2 regions of the Vogesella perlucida genome follow, and region 1 is predicted to be linked to the other one. Evidence: predicted binding sites of a transcription regulator. Region 1 holds the regulator's gene; the other holds the start of a gene.
What was found. The regulator HrcA, encoded in region 1, represses chaperone genes, less so after heat shock. The targets are predictions, from matches to a motif close to ATTAGCACTCGNNNNNNNCGAGTGCTAAT.
Positions count from the first base shown of each region.

Region 1 (8,354 bases):
GGGCTCGGCGTCGTCATCAGCCTCGTCCGGCACCTGCTCCACGTGCACGGGGGCTGGCGAGCGGGCAGTGGCAGGCGCTGGCGACGGTACCACGGCAGCAGGCTGCTCCTCCCACGGCGCGGGCTCAGGCGGCGGGGCCTGGCGGGCTGGCGCCGCGGGGGCGGGCCGTGCGGGCTCGGGCTCCGGCTCGGGCGCAGCCGGTTTTTCGGCGGCCGCAGGGCTGCGCTCGGCTGGCTTGCCACCCAGCTGCGCCAAGGCGGCACGTGCTGGTGATACGCCGGCAGGCAAGGCTGCGCTACTGGCACCAGGGTTGGCCGCAGGCACCGGCGGGCGGGCTACCGGCAGCGGGCGGGCAGCGCTTTCACCGCCGTTTACCGGGTGAAAGGCCAGCATGCGCAGCATGCTCATGCTGAAACCGGCGTGTTCGTCTGGCGCCAGCGCCAGGTCACGGCGGCCGTGCAGGGCGATCTGGTAATACAGCTGTACGTCTTCGGCGGCCAGGCGCTGGGCCAGGGCAAAAATGGCGTCGCGCTCGGGCTCGTCGCTGGCAATGGCGGCCGGCACGGTTTGCGCCAGCGCGAGCTGGTGCAGCAGGCTGGCCAGCTCTGCCAGGGCGCTGTCAAAACCGATGCCGCGTGCGGCCAACGCTTCCACCTCACCCACCAGGCGGGGGCCGTCAGCCTCGGCCAGGGCGTCCAGCAGGGCAAACAGGTAGCGCTTGTCCACGGCACCCAGCATGGCACGTACGCCGTCTTCTTTCACTTCGCCCAAGCCATAAGCAATGGCCTGGTCCAGCAGCGATTGCGCGTCGCGCATGGAGCCGGCGGCGGCACGGCCCAGCAAGGCCAGCGCCGGGGTGTCGTAGGCAATGCCTTCCACATCCAGCATGTGTGCCAGGTGGCCGGCTACCTGCTGCGGTGTCATGTTGCGCAGGCTGAACTGCAGGCAGCGGCTCAGCACCGTTACCGGCACTTTTTGCGGGTCGGTGGTGGCCAGGATGAATTTCACGTGCGCTGGCGGCTCTTCCAGCGTCTTGAGCATGGCGTTGAAGGCACTTTTGGACAGCATGTGCACTTCATCGATGATGTAGACCTTATAGCGCCCCATGGTGGGGGTGTACTGGGCGTTTTCCAGCACTTCGCGGATGTTGTCGATACCGGTATTGGAGGCGGCGTCGATCTCCAGCAGGTCCACAAAACGGCCTGCGTCGATCTGGGTGCACGCCTGGCACACGCCACACGGCTCGGCCGTGGTGCCGGTTTCGCAGTTCAGGCTCTTGGCCAGAATACGCGCGATGGTGGTTTTGCCCACGCCACGGGTACCGGTCAGCAGGTAGGCGTGGTGCAGGCGGGATTCTTTCAGCGCATTGGACAGGGCGCGTACCACGTGCTCCTGGCCAACCAGGTCGGCAAAGCGCTTGGGGCGCCACTTTCGGGCGAGAACTTGATAGGTCATGGCGCGGAATTCTAAAGGGATTCGCCGGGTATGGCGACTATTTCAGCGCAACCGCCAGCCGCTCGGTACACAGCTGGCCATACTGGCTCCGGCGGCCTGGCACCTTATTGCCCTGCGCCCGCAGCCATGCGCGCCTGCACAAAGCGTGCGCGCATTTCCTGTGCCAGCTCGTGCGTGACCATGGCGTATAGGGTGCTCTTGTTGTAGCGGGTAATGGTGTAAAAATTATTGAGACCCAGCCAGTAGCGCGTGTCGCCCGGCGCCACTTCCAGCGGCACCAGTACGGCCAGCGCGTCGTCGCGCACCGGCGCTTGTGGCATGACGCCACGGGCTTTCAGCTCGGCCACGGTGTAGTGCAGGTTGAATTTATCCGCCACCAGCGCATCCGGCACGGTGCCGGGTACCAGCTCGGCCGGTACCACCACGTCGTCCCCGCCCAGCCAGCCGTGCTCGCGGAAGTAGTTGGCCACACTACCGATAGCATCGACAGGGTTGTTCCAGATATCACGGTGGCCATCGCCATCAAAATCCACCGCCCACTTGCGGTGGCTGGACGGCATGAACTGCGGCAGGCCCATGGCACCGGCGTAGCTGCCTTTGAGGGTGAGTGCGTTGACGTTTTCGCTGCGCGCCAAGCGGAAAAACTCGGACAGCTCGGCGCGGAAGAAGTCGGCACGGCGCGGGTAGTCGAATGCCAGCGTGGACAACGCATCGGCCAGACGGAAGCCGCCAGTATTACGGCCGTAGCGCGTTTCGATACCAATAATGGCCACGATGATTTCCGGCGGCACCTTGTAGGTATCAGCCGCCTTCTGCAGGGTGCTTTCATGCTGCTGCCAGAACGCTACGCCCTCCTGCATCAGCTTGTCGTTATAAAAGCTGGGGCGAAACTGGTACCACGGCCGCGCCGTGGACGGTTTATCCATAATGGCGATGATGTTCGGCTTGAGCTCCACATTGGCAAACACGCTTTCCAGCTCGGCACGGCTCAGCTCGCCGGTGGCAACTTGTTCGTCGATATAGCGTTGCACGTCCGGGCGCATCAGCAGCGCCACGTCGGCATGGGCAACACCGGCTGCCAGCAGGCTGGTCACGGCTAGCAGGGTTTTCAGGAGAGTCATGGGGAATACCAAGGTTGGCCGCAGCCAACACACTGCGACACAGGGGGTCAATCGTTGAAATTCAGCGCACTCGATACCAGCCGCGCGGTGATGTCCACAATCGGGATCACCCGCTCGTAGGCCATGCGGGTGGGGCCTACCACGCCCAGCGCACCCACGACCTGGCCGTTTAGCCGGTACGGGGCAATCACCACGCTGCAGTCGTCCAGCGTTACCACGCCGGACTCGTCGCCGATGAAAAGGTTCACGCCGGGGGCGCGGCGGCTTTGCTCCAGCAGCTGCAACAGCTCGGTCTTGCGCTGGAAGGTATCGAACAGCTCGCGCAGGCGGTTCAGGTCGCCGGAAAAATCGCTCACGTTCAGCAGCTTGCCCTGCCCGCTAATCACCAGGTCGTCACCACCGTGCAGCGCTTGCTGGCCAAACTGGATGGCCAGCTGCATCAGCTCGGAAATATCGCCACGCAGCTGCTGCAGCTCCTCCCCTACCCGGCTGGCCACGCCACCCAGTGCTTGCCCTGCGTAATGCTGGTTCAGGAAGTTGGCCGCTTCGATCAGCTCACTGCCGCTGTAGTCGCGTGCGGTATTGAACAGGTGGTTTTGCACATCGCCTTCCAGCGTCACCAGAATCAGCAACACCCGCCGCTCGGACAGGCGCAAAAACTCCACCTGGCGAAACGCGGCATCGGCGCGCTGCGGCGTCATCACCACGCCGGCAAACTGCGTCAGCTCGGCCAGCAGCTGCGACGCTGCCTTCACGACCCGTTTGGGGCTGTCCGGCTGCAGCGTATGCCGCAGCTCGGCCACGGCAGGCTCGGTCAGCTGTTGCACGGTCAACAGGCGGTCGACAAACAGACGGTAGCCACGCGGCGTAGGCACGCGCCCGGCCGAGGTATGCGGTGAGGCAATCAGCCCCAGCCCTTCCAGGTCGGCCAGCATATTGCGGATGGACGCCGACGACAGCTCCAGCCCCGACACCGTGGCCAGGGTTTTGGACGCCACAGGCTGGCCATCGGCGATATAACGCTCTACCAGCACCTTGAGCAAATGTTGAGTGCGATCGTTCAGCATGCTGCCATTCTGTCACAGCTTGCCCGCCAGCCAAAGGCTTTGCCGCATCACAGCCTGGCGGCGCGCCCGCCGGCTTGGTCGCGCCGCCTTTTGTGCGATAATCCGCTGATTGTATTCATCACCGCCACAGCGCTGTGGCGCGCATGCATCGCTGCCTGTCGTTTTTATTTGGCAGGCCAGATGAAAACGTACATAATCAAAAGCTGAATCGTTATCCACCCCGTTGAATGAATGGAGCAAGCATGGCAGAGCGTTCCGAAGACAAAAGCAAGGCGCTGAGTGCAGCGCTGGCGCAAATTGAAAAGCAGTTCGGCAAAGGCTCGATCATGCGCATGAGCGACAACCAGATCACCGAAAACCTGCAAGTCATCAGCACCGGCTCGCTGGGCCTGGACCTGGCACTGGGTGTGGGTGGCCTGCCGCGTGGCCGTGTGGTGGAAATCTACGGCCCGGAATCGTCCGGTAAAACCACGCTGTGTCTGCAGGTGGTTGCCGAAGCACAAAAACTGGGTGGTACCTGCGCCTATATCGATGCCGAAAACGCGCTGGACCCGCAATACGCACAAAAACTGGGCGTATCGGTAGAAGACCTGCTGATCTCGCAGCCGGACACCGGTGAACAGGCACTGGAAATCTGCGACATGCTGGTACGCTCCGGCGGCGTGGATGTCATCATTGTGGACTCGGTAGCTGCCCTGGTTCCCAAAGCCGAAATCGAAGGCGAAATGGGCGACAGCCACGTGGGCTTGCAAGCCCGCCTGATGAGCCAGGCACTGCGCAAACTCACCGGCAACATCAAGCGCACCAACACCCTGGTGGTGTTCATCAACCAGATCCGCATGAAGATCGGCGTGATGTTCGGCAGCCCGGAAACCACCACTGGCGGTAACGCCCTGAAATTCTACGCCTCGGTACGTATGGATATCCGCCGCATTGGCGGTATCAAGAAAGGCGAAGAAATCATCGGTAACGAAACCCGCGTGAAAGTGGTGAAAAACAAGGTATCGCCACCGTTCAAGCAAGCCGGCTTTGACATCCTGTACGGTGAAGGCATCAGCCGCGAGGGCGAAATCATCGAGCTGGGCGTAGAGCACGGCTTTATCGACAAATCCGGCGCCTGGTACGCCTACAACGGCCAGAAAATCGGCCAGGGCAAGGACAACACCCGCGAATGGCTGAAATCCAACCCGGCCATTGCCCAGGAAATCGAGCGCAAAATCCGCGAAGCCGTGGGTATCAAGGTAGAAATTACCGAAGGCAAGCCGGACGCAGACGAAGAGCTGCTGGACGACACCTTCGACGCCTGATGGAAAAACCGGGCAAAAGCCTGAAGGCAAGAGCCGTCGACCTTCTGTCCCGCCGCGAATATACGCGGCTGGAGCTGAAGCGGCGGCTTTCGCCTTTTGCAGAAAACGCAGAAGAAGTGGACGCCCTGCTGGACGAGCTGGCCGCCAGCCGCTGGCAAAGCGACGCCCGCTTTGCCGAACAGTTTGCCGACAGCCGCAGCCGCAAGTACGGCAGCCGCCGCGTGGCCATGGAAATGCGCGAACGTGGCGTAGACAGCGACACCATCAAGCAGACCCTGTCCAGCCACAACGACCTGGCCACCGCACGCAGCCAGTGGCTGCGCAAATTCGGCCAACCCGCCAGCGATGCCGCCGGGCGCGCCAAACAGATGCGTTTTCTGGCCAGCCGCGGCTTTGGCATGGATACCATCCGGCAAGTCATCAAAGGCTGTGACGAATGGCCGGATGACGATGCACAAAGCTAGTCAGCCAGCGCTGCTTCGATAAGCGCACCCGCCACCCGCTGTGGCCAACATAGCGCACGGCCAGCCACACACCGGCAGCAGCCGAAAATGCGCCCCGCCGTGCACAAGGTTGGCCGCAAGGCTTGCCAGCACGGTGCGCAGTTGCCACAATCGACCGATATTCACGCGTCGCGTGTCGCCGTTTTCAGAATCCGACCCAATACGACCCATAAATCATGAAAACCTCCGCCATTCGCCAGAAGTTTCTGGACTTTTTTGCTTCCAAAAATCACCAGGTTGTCCCGTCCAGCAGCCTGATTCCGGGCAACGACCCTACCCTGATGTTCACCGTGGCCGGCATGGTACAGTTCAAAGACCTGTTCCTGGGCTTTGAAAAACGCGACTACACCCGCGCCACCACCAGCCAGAAATGCCTGCGCGCCGGCGGCAAGCACAACGACCTGGAAAACGTGGGCTACACCGCCCGCCACCACACTTTCTTTGAAATGCTGGGCAACTTCAGCTTTGGCGACTACTTCAAGCACGACGCCATCACCTTTGCCTGGGAATTCCTCACCGGCGAACAGTGGCTGAACCTGCCCAAAGACAAGCTGATGGTGACCGTGTACGCCAGCGATGACGAAGCGTACGACATCTGGCACAAAGTGGTAGGCGTGCCTGCCGACAAGATCGTGCGCATTGGCGACAACAAAGGCGCACCGTACGCGTCCGACAACTTCTGGACCATGGGCGACACCGGCCCGTGTGGCCCGTGTACCGAGATTTTCTATGACCACGGTCCAAGCGTGGCCGGCGGTCCTCCAGGCAGCCCGGACGAAGACGGCGACCGCTACATGGAAATCTGGAATAACGTGTTCATGCAATTTAACCGCGACGAAACCGGCACCCTGCACCCGCTGCCGAAACCGTCCGTGGATACCGGTATGGGCCTGGAGCGCCTGTCCACCGTACTGCAGGGCGTAAAATCGAACTACGAAACCGACGCCCTGGCCTGCCTGGTACGCGCTGCAGCGCGTGAAACCGGCGTGGCCTACAGCCAGGACGTGCCGTCGCTGAAAGTGATCGCCGACCACATCCGCGCCTGCTCCTTCATGATCGCCGACGGCATTCTGCCGTCCGCTGACGGCCGCGGCTACGTGCTGCGCCGCATTGCCCGCCGTGCTATCCGCCACGGTTACAAGCTGGGCCAGAAAGGCCTGTTCTTCCACAAGATCGTGGCCGACCTGGTCGCCGAGATGGGTGATGCCTACCCCGAGCTGCGCCAGCAACAAGCCCAGATCGAAGACGCATTACGCTCCGAAGAGATCAAGTTTGCCGAAACGCTGGACACCGGCATGGCGCTGGTTGACGCCGCACTGGCGGGTGGCAAGACCGCCATGGATGGCGACACCATCTTCAAACTGTACGACACCTACGGCTTCCCGGTAGACCTGACCGCCGACATCTGCCGCGAACGCAATATCGATGTAGACATGGACGGCTTCGAGCGCGCCATGGAAGCACAACGCACCCGCGCCCGCGCCGCGTCTGCCTTCAAGGTAGCCGGCAGCCTGAGCTACGAAGGCAGCGACACCACCTTTCACGGCTACACCCAGACCAGCACCGATGCGCGCATCGTGGCGCTGTACAAAGGCACCGAGCAAGTAGACAGCCTGGCTGCTGGCGACGAAGGCGTGGTGGTGCTGGACCACACTGCCTTCTACGCCGAAGGCGGTGGCCAGGTAGGCGACGTGGGCGAGATCTCGCTAACCGGCGGCGTAGACGCGCTGTTTGACGTTGCCGACACGCAGAAAGTGAAAGCAGCAGTCTTCGGCCACACCGGCCGCCTGGCGCGTGGTGCGCTGAAAGTAGGCGACACCGTGCAAGCCACCATCGACCTGCACCAGCGCCTGGCAACCACTCGCAACCACTCGGCTACCCACTTGCTGCACGCTGCGCTGCGCAAGGTACTGGGCACCCACGTGGCCCAGAAGGGCTCGCTGGTGAACCCGGAGCGCACCCGCTTCGACTTTGCCCACGGCCAGCCGGTCACCGCAGAAGAAATCGCCGAGATCGAACGCCTGGTGAACCACGTGATTGCGGCCAACTACGAAGTGAAAGCCCAGCTGATGAGCTTCGACGACGCCGTACGCGCCGGCGCCATGGCGCTGTTTGGCGAAAAATACGGCGACGAAGTACGCGTATTGAGCATGGGCGACTTCTCCGCCGAACTGTGCGGTGGTACCCACGTACAACGCACTGGCGATATCGGCTTCTTCAAGATCGTCGCCGAAGGCGGCGTAGCCGCTGGCGTACGCCGTATCGAAGCAGTCACTGGCGAAGGCGCGGTAGCCTACGTACAGGCGCAAGACAGCCTGCTGAAGGCCGCTGCGGCCAACCTGAAAGCCCAGAGCAGCGACGAAGTGCTGAACAAGATTGGCAGCCTGCAGGCCGACCTGAAAGCGCTGGAGAAAGAGCTGGCGGGTATCAAGGCCAAACTGGCTGCCAGCGCAGGTGATAGCCTGGCCGAACAAGCCAGCGAGGTGAACGGCGTAAAACTGCTGGCCGCCGAGCTGGAAGGCGCCGATAACGCCACCCTGCGCGACACGCTGGACAAACTGAAAGACAAGCTGGGCTCTGCCGTGATCGTGCTGGGTAGCAAGGCCGACGGCAAGGTCGCGCTGATTGCTGGCGTGACCAAAGACCTGACCGGCCGCTTCAAGGCTGGCGAGCTGGTCAACCATGTAGCCCAACAGGTCGGCGGCAAAGGCGGTGGCCGCCCGGATATGGCCCAGGCCGGCGGCACCCAGCCGGAAAACCTGGCCAGTGCCCTGGCCAGCGCCCAAGACTGGGTAGCCAGCAAGTAAGCTTGCCAAGCCCTGCATCACACACCCCCGTGCATCTCGCCGGGGGTGTTTTTCTTGGTACCACTACCGCCACACTTGGCCAGCAAAGCTTGCA
Region 1 covers NZ_CEETRO010000002.1:185,400-193,753, reverse strand. Annotated here, with positions in the region: gene dnaX (DNA polymerase III subunit gamma/tau) at 1-1,455, opposite strand, end outside; gene mltB (lytic murein transglycosylase B) at 1,560-2,576, opposite strand; gene hrcA (heat-inducible transcriptional repressor HrcA) at 2,624-3,643, opposite strand; gene recA (recombinase RecA) at 3,886-4,950, shown strand; gene recX (recombination regulator RecX) at 4,950-5,414, shown strand; gene alaS (alanine--tRNA ligase) at 5,630-8,260, shown strand.

Region 2 (8,354 bases), on a different contig from region 1:
AAACCGGCGAGATCCTGTACCCGGAAGACATCGATGCACAGCTGAAGTCGGCCAAACCGTACCGCCAGTGGATCAAGGACGCCGGCTCGCGCCTGGAGCTGTCCATCGAGGACGATGCCGGTCTGGAAGCGTGGCCGAAAGACCAGCTGCTGACCTACCAGAAGCTGTTCAACATCAGCTTTGAAGAGCGCGACCAGATCCTGCGCGTGCTGGCAGAAGACGGCCAGGAAGCCGTGGGCTCCATGGGCGATGACACCCCGATGGCCGTGCTCAGCCAGAAGGTACGTTCGCCGTTTGACTACCTGCGCCAGCAGTTTGCCCAGGTGACCAACCCGCCGATCGACCCGATCCGCGAAGCCATCGTGATGTCGCTGAACACCGTATTCGGCCCCGAGCGCAATATGTTCGAGGAAACCGCCGAGCACGCCAAGCGCCTGGAAGTGCGCAGCCCGGTGTTGTCGCGCGAGAAGTTCATCCGCATCACCACGCGTACCGAGCCGTACCTTAAAGCCACCACTTTCGACCTGTGTTTCGACCCGGCTGAACGCACACTGCAACAGGCCATCGAGCGCCTGGCCGCGCACGTGGTGGAAGCTGTACAGGAAGGTACCGTTATTGTGGTGCTGTCCGACCGCACCATTGCGGCCAACCGCCTGCCGATCCCGGCACTGTTTGCCGTTGGCGCGGTGCATCACGCGCTGATCGACGCCGGCCTGCGCTGCAAGTCCAACATCATTGCCGAAACCGGCACCGTGCGTGACCCGCACCAGATGGCCTGTCTGCTGGGCTACGGTGCGACCGCCGTTTACCCGTACCTGGCTTACCAGACTATCGTGGACCTGGTGGCCACCGGTGACGTGAGCCTGCGCGTGAACGAGGCGCTGCAGCATTATCGCAAAGGCATCAACAAGGGCCTGATGAAAGTGCTGTCCAAGATGGGTATTTCCACCATCGCCAGCTACCGTGGTGCCCAGTTGTTCGAAGGCATCGGCTTGCATGAAGACCTGGTGAAGCTGTGCCTGAAGGGGACGGTGTCGCGTATTTCCGGCGCCAGCTTCGAGGACTTCGAAGAAGACCAGAAGCTGCTGTCGCGCCTGGCATTCAACCCGATGCGCCCGGTGACCCACGGTGGCCTGCTGAAATACGTGCACGGTGAGGAATACCACGCCTACAACCCGGACGTGGTGATGACGCTGCAAAAAGCGGTACAGAACACCGACTACGACGCTTACAAACAGTACGCCGAGCTGGTGAACACCCGCCCTGTGGCCATGTTCCGCGACCTGATGCAGCTGAATTTTGAAGGCGTGACACCGATTGCCATCGACGAAGTAGAGCCGGTGGAAAGCATCCTCAAGCGCTTTGACTCTGCCGGTATGTCGCTGGGCGCGCTGTCGCCAGAAGCGCACGAAGCCATGGCGACCGCCATGAACCGCCTGGGTGGCCGCTCGAACTCCGGCGAAGGTGGCGAAGACCCGGCGCGTTACGGCACCGAGAAGATGTCCAAGATCAAGCAGGTGGCGTCCGGCCGTTTCGGCGTAACGCCGCACTATCTGGTGAACGCCGAGGTACTGCAGATCAAGGTAGCCCAGGGTGCCAAACCAGGCGAAGGCGGCCAACTACCGGGCGACAAAGTGTCCCCGCTGATTGCCAAGCTGCGTTGCTCCAAGCCAGGTATCAGCCTGATCTCGCCGCCGCCGCACCACGATATTTACTCCATCGAAGATCTGGCCCAGCTGATTTTCGATTTGAAGCAAGTGAACCCTAAAGCGCTGGTGTCGGTAAAACTGGTGGCCGAGCCAGGCGTGGGCACCATTGCCGCCGGTGTGGCCAAGGCCTATGCCGACCTGATTACCATCTCCGGTTACGACGGTGGTACCGGTGCCAGCCCGCTAACCAGCGTGAAATACGCCGGTAGCCCGTGGGAGCTGGGCCTGACCGAGGCACAGCAGGTACTGCGTGCCAACGGCCTGCGCGGCCGCGTACGGGTACAAACCGACGGTGGTCTGAAAACCGGCTTGGACGTGATCAAGGCGGCCATCATGGGTGCCGAGAGCTTCGGCTTTGGTACCGGCCCGATGGTCGCGCTGGGCTGCAAGTTCCTGCGTATCTGCCACCTGAATAACTGCGCCACCGGCGTGGCCACCCAGGAAGTGAAGCTGCGTTCCAAGTACTTCATCGGTCTGCCGGAAATGGTGATGAACTACTTCCTGTTCATCGCACAGGAAACCCGCGAGTGGATGGCCAAGCTGGGCGTGCGCAATATGGAAGAGCTGATCGGCCGCATGGAGATGCTCACCCTGCAGGACGGCAAGACCAGCAAGCAGCAGCGTCTGGACCTGTCGCCGCTGCTGTCGCAAGGCACCGTGCCGGACAGCGTGCCACGCTTCTGCGTGAGCGACTCCAACCCGTCCTTCGACAAGGGCGAGCTGGCCGAGCAGATCCTGGTAGATGCACTGCCGGCGATCAACAACAAGCAGATGCTGGAGTTGAACTACCCGATCGAGAACATTCACCGCTCCATTGGCGCCCGCCTGTCTGGCGAAATCGCCCGTGTACACGGTGCAGCCGGTCTGCCGTTTGGCTGCCTCAAGGTGAAGTTCACCGGCTCCGCCGGCCAGAGCTTTGGCGTGTGGAACGCGCCGGGCCTGCACCTGGAGCTGGAAGGCGATGCCAACGACTACGTGGGCAAAGGCATGGCGGGTGGCCGCGTGACCATCTACCCGCCAAAAGGCGCTGCGTACCAGTCGGACGAGTCCATCATCATCGGTAACACCTGCCTGTACGGCGCCACCGGTGGCCAGCTGTTTGCAGCGGGTGTGGCGGGCGAGCGCTTTGCCGTGCGTAACTCCGGCGCCCTGGCGGTGATCGAAGGCGCGGGCGACCACTGCTGCGAATACATGACCGGCGGTAGCGTGATTGTGCTGGGCGAGACAGGCTACAACTTTGGTGCCGGCATGACCGGGGGCTTTGCCTTCGTGTACGACCGTGCCGAGAAGTTTGCCTACCGTTTCAACAACGAGCTGGTGGATATCAACCTGATCAACGGTGAAGCGATGGGCATGTACCGCGCCTACCTGCTGGAGAAAATCGCCAAGCACGTGGAGCTGACCGGCTCGGAAACCGGCCGCGCCATGCTGGAGAACTTCGACGATTACGTCGACTACTTCTGGCTGGTGAAGCCTAAAGCGGCCAAGCTGGAAAGCCTGCTGAAAGACTGATAGGGACGGGCGGGTTGGTCCGCCCCTTGATAGCAATAAAAGCACCTTGCGGCCAACGTTGGCCGCAGGGGCAAAGGACAAGTGATCATGGGTGACGTTTTCCAGTTCATGAAGCTCTCGCGCAACCCGGGCGACAAAGTAGAAGTTGCCGTGCGCAAGATCGAATTCAAAGAGATTTATACCCCGCTGCACGCGGTAGACGCGGGTGAGCAGGCAGGCCGCTGCCTGTCCTGTGGCAACCCCTACTGCGAGTGGGAATGCCCGGTGCACAACTACATCCCCAACTGGCTGAAGCTGGTGAAGGAAGGCAAGCTGTTTGAGGCGGCCGAGATGTCGCACAAGACCAATAGCCTGCCGGAAATCTGCGGCCGCGTGTGCCCGCAAGACCGTTTGTGCGAAGGCGCGTGCACGCTGGAGCAGGGTGGCTTTGGCGCCGTGACCATCGGTAGTGTAGAAAAATTCATCACCGATGAAGCCTACAAAGCCGGCTGGCGCCCGGATATGTCCAAAGTGGTGTGGACTGACAAAAAAGTGGCCATCATCGGCGCCGGCCCGGCTGGCTTGGCCTGTGCCGACGTGCTGGTACGCAATGGCGTGCGCCCGGTGGTGTTTGACCGCTACGAAGAAATCGGCGGCCTGCTCACCTTCGGCATCCCCGAGTTCAAGCTGGAAAAGAGCGTGGTGAAGCGTCGCCGCGAGATCATGGAAGGCATGGGCGTCGAGTTCCGCCTCAATACCGAAATCGGCCGCGATGTGGAAATCGAAGACCTGCTGGCGCAGTACGACGCCGTATTCATGGGCATGGGCGCCTACAAGTACATGAAGGGCGGGTTTGAAGGTGAAAACCTGCCGGGCGTACTGGAAGCGCTACCGTTCCTGATCAACAACGTGCGCCAGTGCCTGGATACCCTGCCAGCTGGCGATGCACCGCTGTCCATGGCGGGCAAGCGTGTAGTGGTGCTGGGTGGTGGTGACACCGCCATGGACTGCAACCGCACCTCCATCCGCCAGGGCGCCAGCAAGGTGATCTGCGCCTATCGCCGTGACGAGGCCAATATGCCGGGTTCCAAGCGCGAGGTGGCCAACGCCAAGGAAGAGGGCGTGGCGTTCCTGTGGAACCGCCAGCCTATGGGCGTAGAGCAGGCCGCCGATGGCAGCTTGCGCCTGAAACTGGCCGAAACCCGCCTGGGTGCGCCAGACGCTAAAGGCCGTCGTAATGCCGAAATCGTGCCTGGCAGCGAAGAAGTGATCGAGTGCGACCACGTCATCGTCGCCTTCGGCTTCCAGGTAGAAGCTGCCAGCTGGTTCGAGCGCCAGGGCATTGCCAGCAATGCACAGGGCCGTACCGTGGCCCCGGCCAATGGCCACTTCAAGCACCAGACCAGCAACCCGAAAATCTTCGCCGGTGGCGACCAGGTGCGCGGTGCCGATCTGGTGGTGCGCGCGGTATTCGAAGGCCGTCAGGCCGCAGAAGGCATGCTGTCCTACCTGCAAGTCTGGTAAGCCCTGCGCGGCTTCGCGCTGTATTACCCAACCCCTCTTGCCTGGCAAGAGGGGTTTTTCGTTTGTCAGGGCCATGCCAGCACCATGCCGCTGACAAAATCTTGCGGCACCCCCTCTTGAAAAGCGGCTATGCCGTCCCTATGATTAGCACTCGTCAGGGCAGAGTGCTAATGCACCTGTCCGCTATCGCTGAATTGATAGGTAATCATCTTTCAACAGCCACTGCTATTAGGAGAGTCAAATGGCAATTCGTCCTCTGCACGATCGTGTTGTTATCAAGCGCCTCGAGGCTGAAGAAAAAACCGCCTCCGGCATCGTTCTGCCGGGCGCCGCAGCTGAAAAACCAGACATGGGTGAAGTGGTTGCCGTAGGCAACGGCAAGATCCTGGAAAACGGCGAACGCCGTGCGCTGGAGCTGAAAGTTGGCGACAAGGTTATCTTCGGCAAGTATTCCGGCCAAACCGTCAAGGTTGACGGTGATGAGCTCCTCGTTATGCGCGAGGAAGACGTGATGGGCATCGTTGAGTAATCCGGGCCGCATCCCTCTTATCAAACTGATTCTGGAGAATTTCAAGCATGGCAGCTAAAGACGTACGCTTCGGCGATTCCGCCCGCGCAAAAATGGTAGTGGGTGTCAACATTCTGGCTGACGCCGTTAAAGTGACCCTGGGCCCGAAAGGCCGCAACGTGGTGCTGGACCGCTCGTTCGGCGCCCCGACCATCACCAAGGATGGCGTATCCGTGGCCAAAGAAATCGAATTGAAAGACAAGTTCGAAAACATGGGCGCCCAGATGGTGAAAGAAGTCGCTTCCAAGACTTCCGACGTTGCCGGTGACGGTACCACCACCGCTACCGTACTGGCCCAAGCTATCGTGCACGAAGGCATGAAGTTCGTGACTGCCGGCATGAACCCGATGGACCTGAAGCGCGGCATCGACAAAGCCGTTATCTCGCTGGTAGGCGAGATCGCCAAGATCGCCAAGCCTTGCGCCACCACCAAGGAAATCGCCCAGGTAGGCTCCATCTCCGCCAACTCCGATAGCGATATCGGCGAAATCATTGCTACCGCAATGGAAAAAGTCGGCAAAGAAGGCGTGATCACCGTTGAAGACGGCAAATCGCTGCAAAACGAGCTGGATGTGGTAGAAGGCATGCAGTTCGACCGCGGCTACCTGTCCCCATACTTCATCAACAACCAGGAAAAACAGATTGCCGCACTGGATAATCCGTTCATCCTGCTGTTCGACAAGAAAATCTCCAACATCCGCGACCTGCTGCCTGTACTGGAGCAAGTCGCCAAGTCCGGCCGCCCGCTGCTGATCATTGCTGAAGACGTAGAAGGCGAAGCGCTGGCTACCCTGGTAGTGAACACCATCCGTGGCATCCTGAAAGTCGTTGCCGTGAAAGCCCCGGGCTTTGGCGACCGTCGCAAGGCCATGCTGCAAGACATCGCTACCCTGACCGGCGGCACCGTGATTGCAGAAGAAGTGGGCCTGACCCTGGAAAAAGTGACCCTGGACATGCTGGGCCAAGCCAAGCGTGTTGAAGTGGGTAAAGAAAACTCCACCATCATCGATGGCGCAGGCGATGCCGCACTGATCCAGGCGCGTGTTGCCGAGATCCGTCAGCAAATCGAAGCCGCCACTTCCGACTACGATCGTGAAAAACTGCAAGAGCGCGTGGCCAAGCTGGCCGGCGGTGTTGCCGTGATCAAGGTTGGCGCTGCGACCGAAGTGGAAATGAAAGAGAAGAAAGCCCGCGTGGAAGACGCGCTGCACGCTACCCGTGCGGCAGTGGAAGAAGGCGTGGTACCTGGTGGTGGTGTGGCCCTGCTGCGCGCTCGTTCTACCCTGGCCGATCTGGAAACTGCCAACGCCGACCAGGCTGCTGGCGTGAAGATCGTGCTGAAAGCCATCGAAGCCCCGCTGCGCCAGATCGTGCAGAACGCCGGTGACGAGCCATCCGTGGTAGTGAACAAGGTGCTGGAAGGCAAAGGTAACTTCGGTTACAACGCTGCCACTGGCGAATACGGCGACATGCTGGAAATGGGTGTACTGGATCCAGCCAAAGTTACCCGCTCCGCGCTGCAACACGCCGCTTCTGTAGCTGGCCTGATGCTGACCACCGACTGCATGGTAGCCGAGCTGCCGGAAGACAAGCCTGCCATGCCAGACATGAGCGGCATGGGTGGTATGGGTGGCATGGGCGGCATGATGTAAGCTGCCTCGCCCCTGCGAAGCCTGAACCCCGCGCCACGGCGCGGGGTTTTTCTATGCGGCAAAACAATGCGGCCAACCTGTCACCGGGTTGGCCGCATTGTTTTGCCCGCTCAGTCTGGCACAATGCCGGCTTTATCTTGTGGAGCGTCAACATGAAACGATCAGATTTGCTCAAGGCGCTGGACGGCAAGCTGGAGCCATGGCGCTTCAAGGACTATGCCCCCAACGGTCTGCAAGTAGAAGGCTGCGACGAGATCCGCCGTGTGGTCACCGGCGTCACCGCATCGCAAGCGTTGATTGATGAAGCTATCCGCTTGCAAGCCGATGCCATTCTGGTGCACCACGGTTATTTCTGGAAAAGCGAGGCGGCAGCCATTACCGGTATTAAGCGCCAGCGTATCGCGGCGTTGCTGCATAGCAACATCAACCTGTTTGCCTACCACCTGCCGCTGGATGCACACCCGGCGCTGGGCAATAACGCCCAGCTGGGCCAGGTGTTGGGTATGCAGAATGCGGCGCCGTCGCTGACCGAACCATTGATCTGGACCGGCGAGCTCCCCCAGCGCCTGACGGCGGAGGCGCTGAGCGCACACGTTGGCCGCAGCCTGGGGCGGGAAGCCTTGTTACTAGGGGACAAGGCGCGTAGCGTGCAGCGCGTGGCCTGGTGTACCGGTGGGGCGCAGGGTTATTTCGAACAAGCCATCGCTTTGGGCGTGGATGTGTTCATTACTGGCGAAGTGTCTGAGCAAAATCAGCATTTGGCTAATGAAACAGGCGTAAGCTTCATCGCGGCGGGCCATCACGCCACCGAACGCTATGGCGTGAAGGCGCTAGGCGAGTGGCTGGCGAACGATTTTGCCCTGGATGTGCAATTTATCGATCTCTTTAACCCGGTTTGAAAACTAAGCCCCTGTTGTCAATGAGGCGATTTGTCGCATATGCGCTTCAAGTTCCCTCATGGAATCGGGTAGAATTGTAAAGTTTCAAGTTTATAGCTCGGTTTCCACGTTTGAGGATGACTGTAATGAGTGAACAACACGTTGATGCGGGGCGCCGTCGTTTTCTGACGGTGGCCACCAGCGCGGTTGGTGGTGTGGCGGCAGCCGGTGTGGCTGTCCCGTTTTTGATGAGCTTTGCACCTTCTGAGCGTGCCAAGGCTGCAGGTGCGCCAGTAGAAGTGGACATCAGCAAGCTGGAGCCGGGCCAGAAGATCAACGTCGAATGGCGTGGCAAGCCGGTATGGGTTCTGTCCCGTACACCTGAGCAGCTGAAAAACCTGTCGACTATCGAAGGTGATCTGCTGGACCCGAAATCGGAAGCGCCGCAGCAACCGGCGTACTGCCAGAACGCGACCCGCTCCATCAAGCCGGAAGTACTGGTAGCAGTGGGTATCTGTACGCACCTGGGCTG
Region 2 covers NZ_CEETRO010000004.1:163,364-171,717, forward strand. Annotated here, with positions in the region: gene gltB (glutamate synthase large subunit) at 1-3,221, shown strand, start outside; gene ACZ9XP_RS07430 (FAD-dependent oxidoreductase) at 3,309-4,724, shown strand; gene groES (co-chaperone GroES) at 4,966-5,253, shown strand; gene groL (chaperonin GroEL) at 5,301-6,944, shown strand; gene ACZ9XP_RS07445 (Nif3-like dinuclear metal center hexameric protein) at 7,097-7,843, shown strand; gene petA (ubiquinol-cytochrome c reductase iron-sulfur subunit) at 7,969-8,354, shown strand, end outside.
Region 2: groES (co-chaperone GroES) is a predicted target of HrcA. The motif match lies at 4,868-4,896, and genes of this name have one in related genera.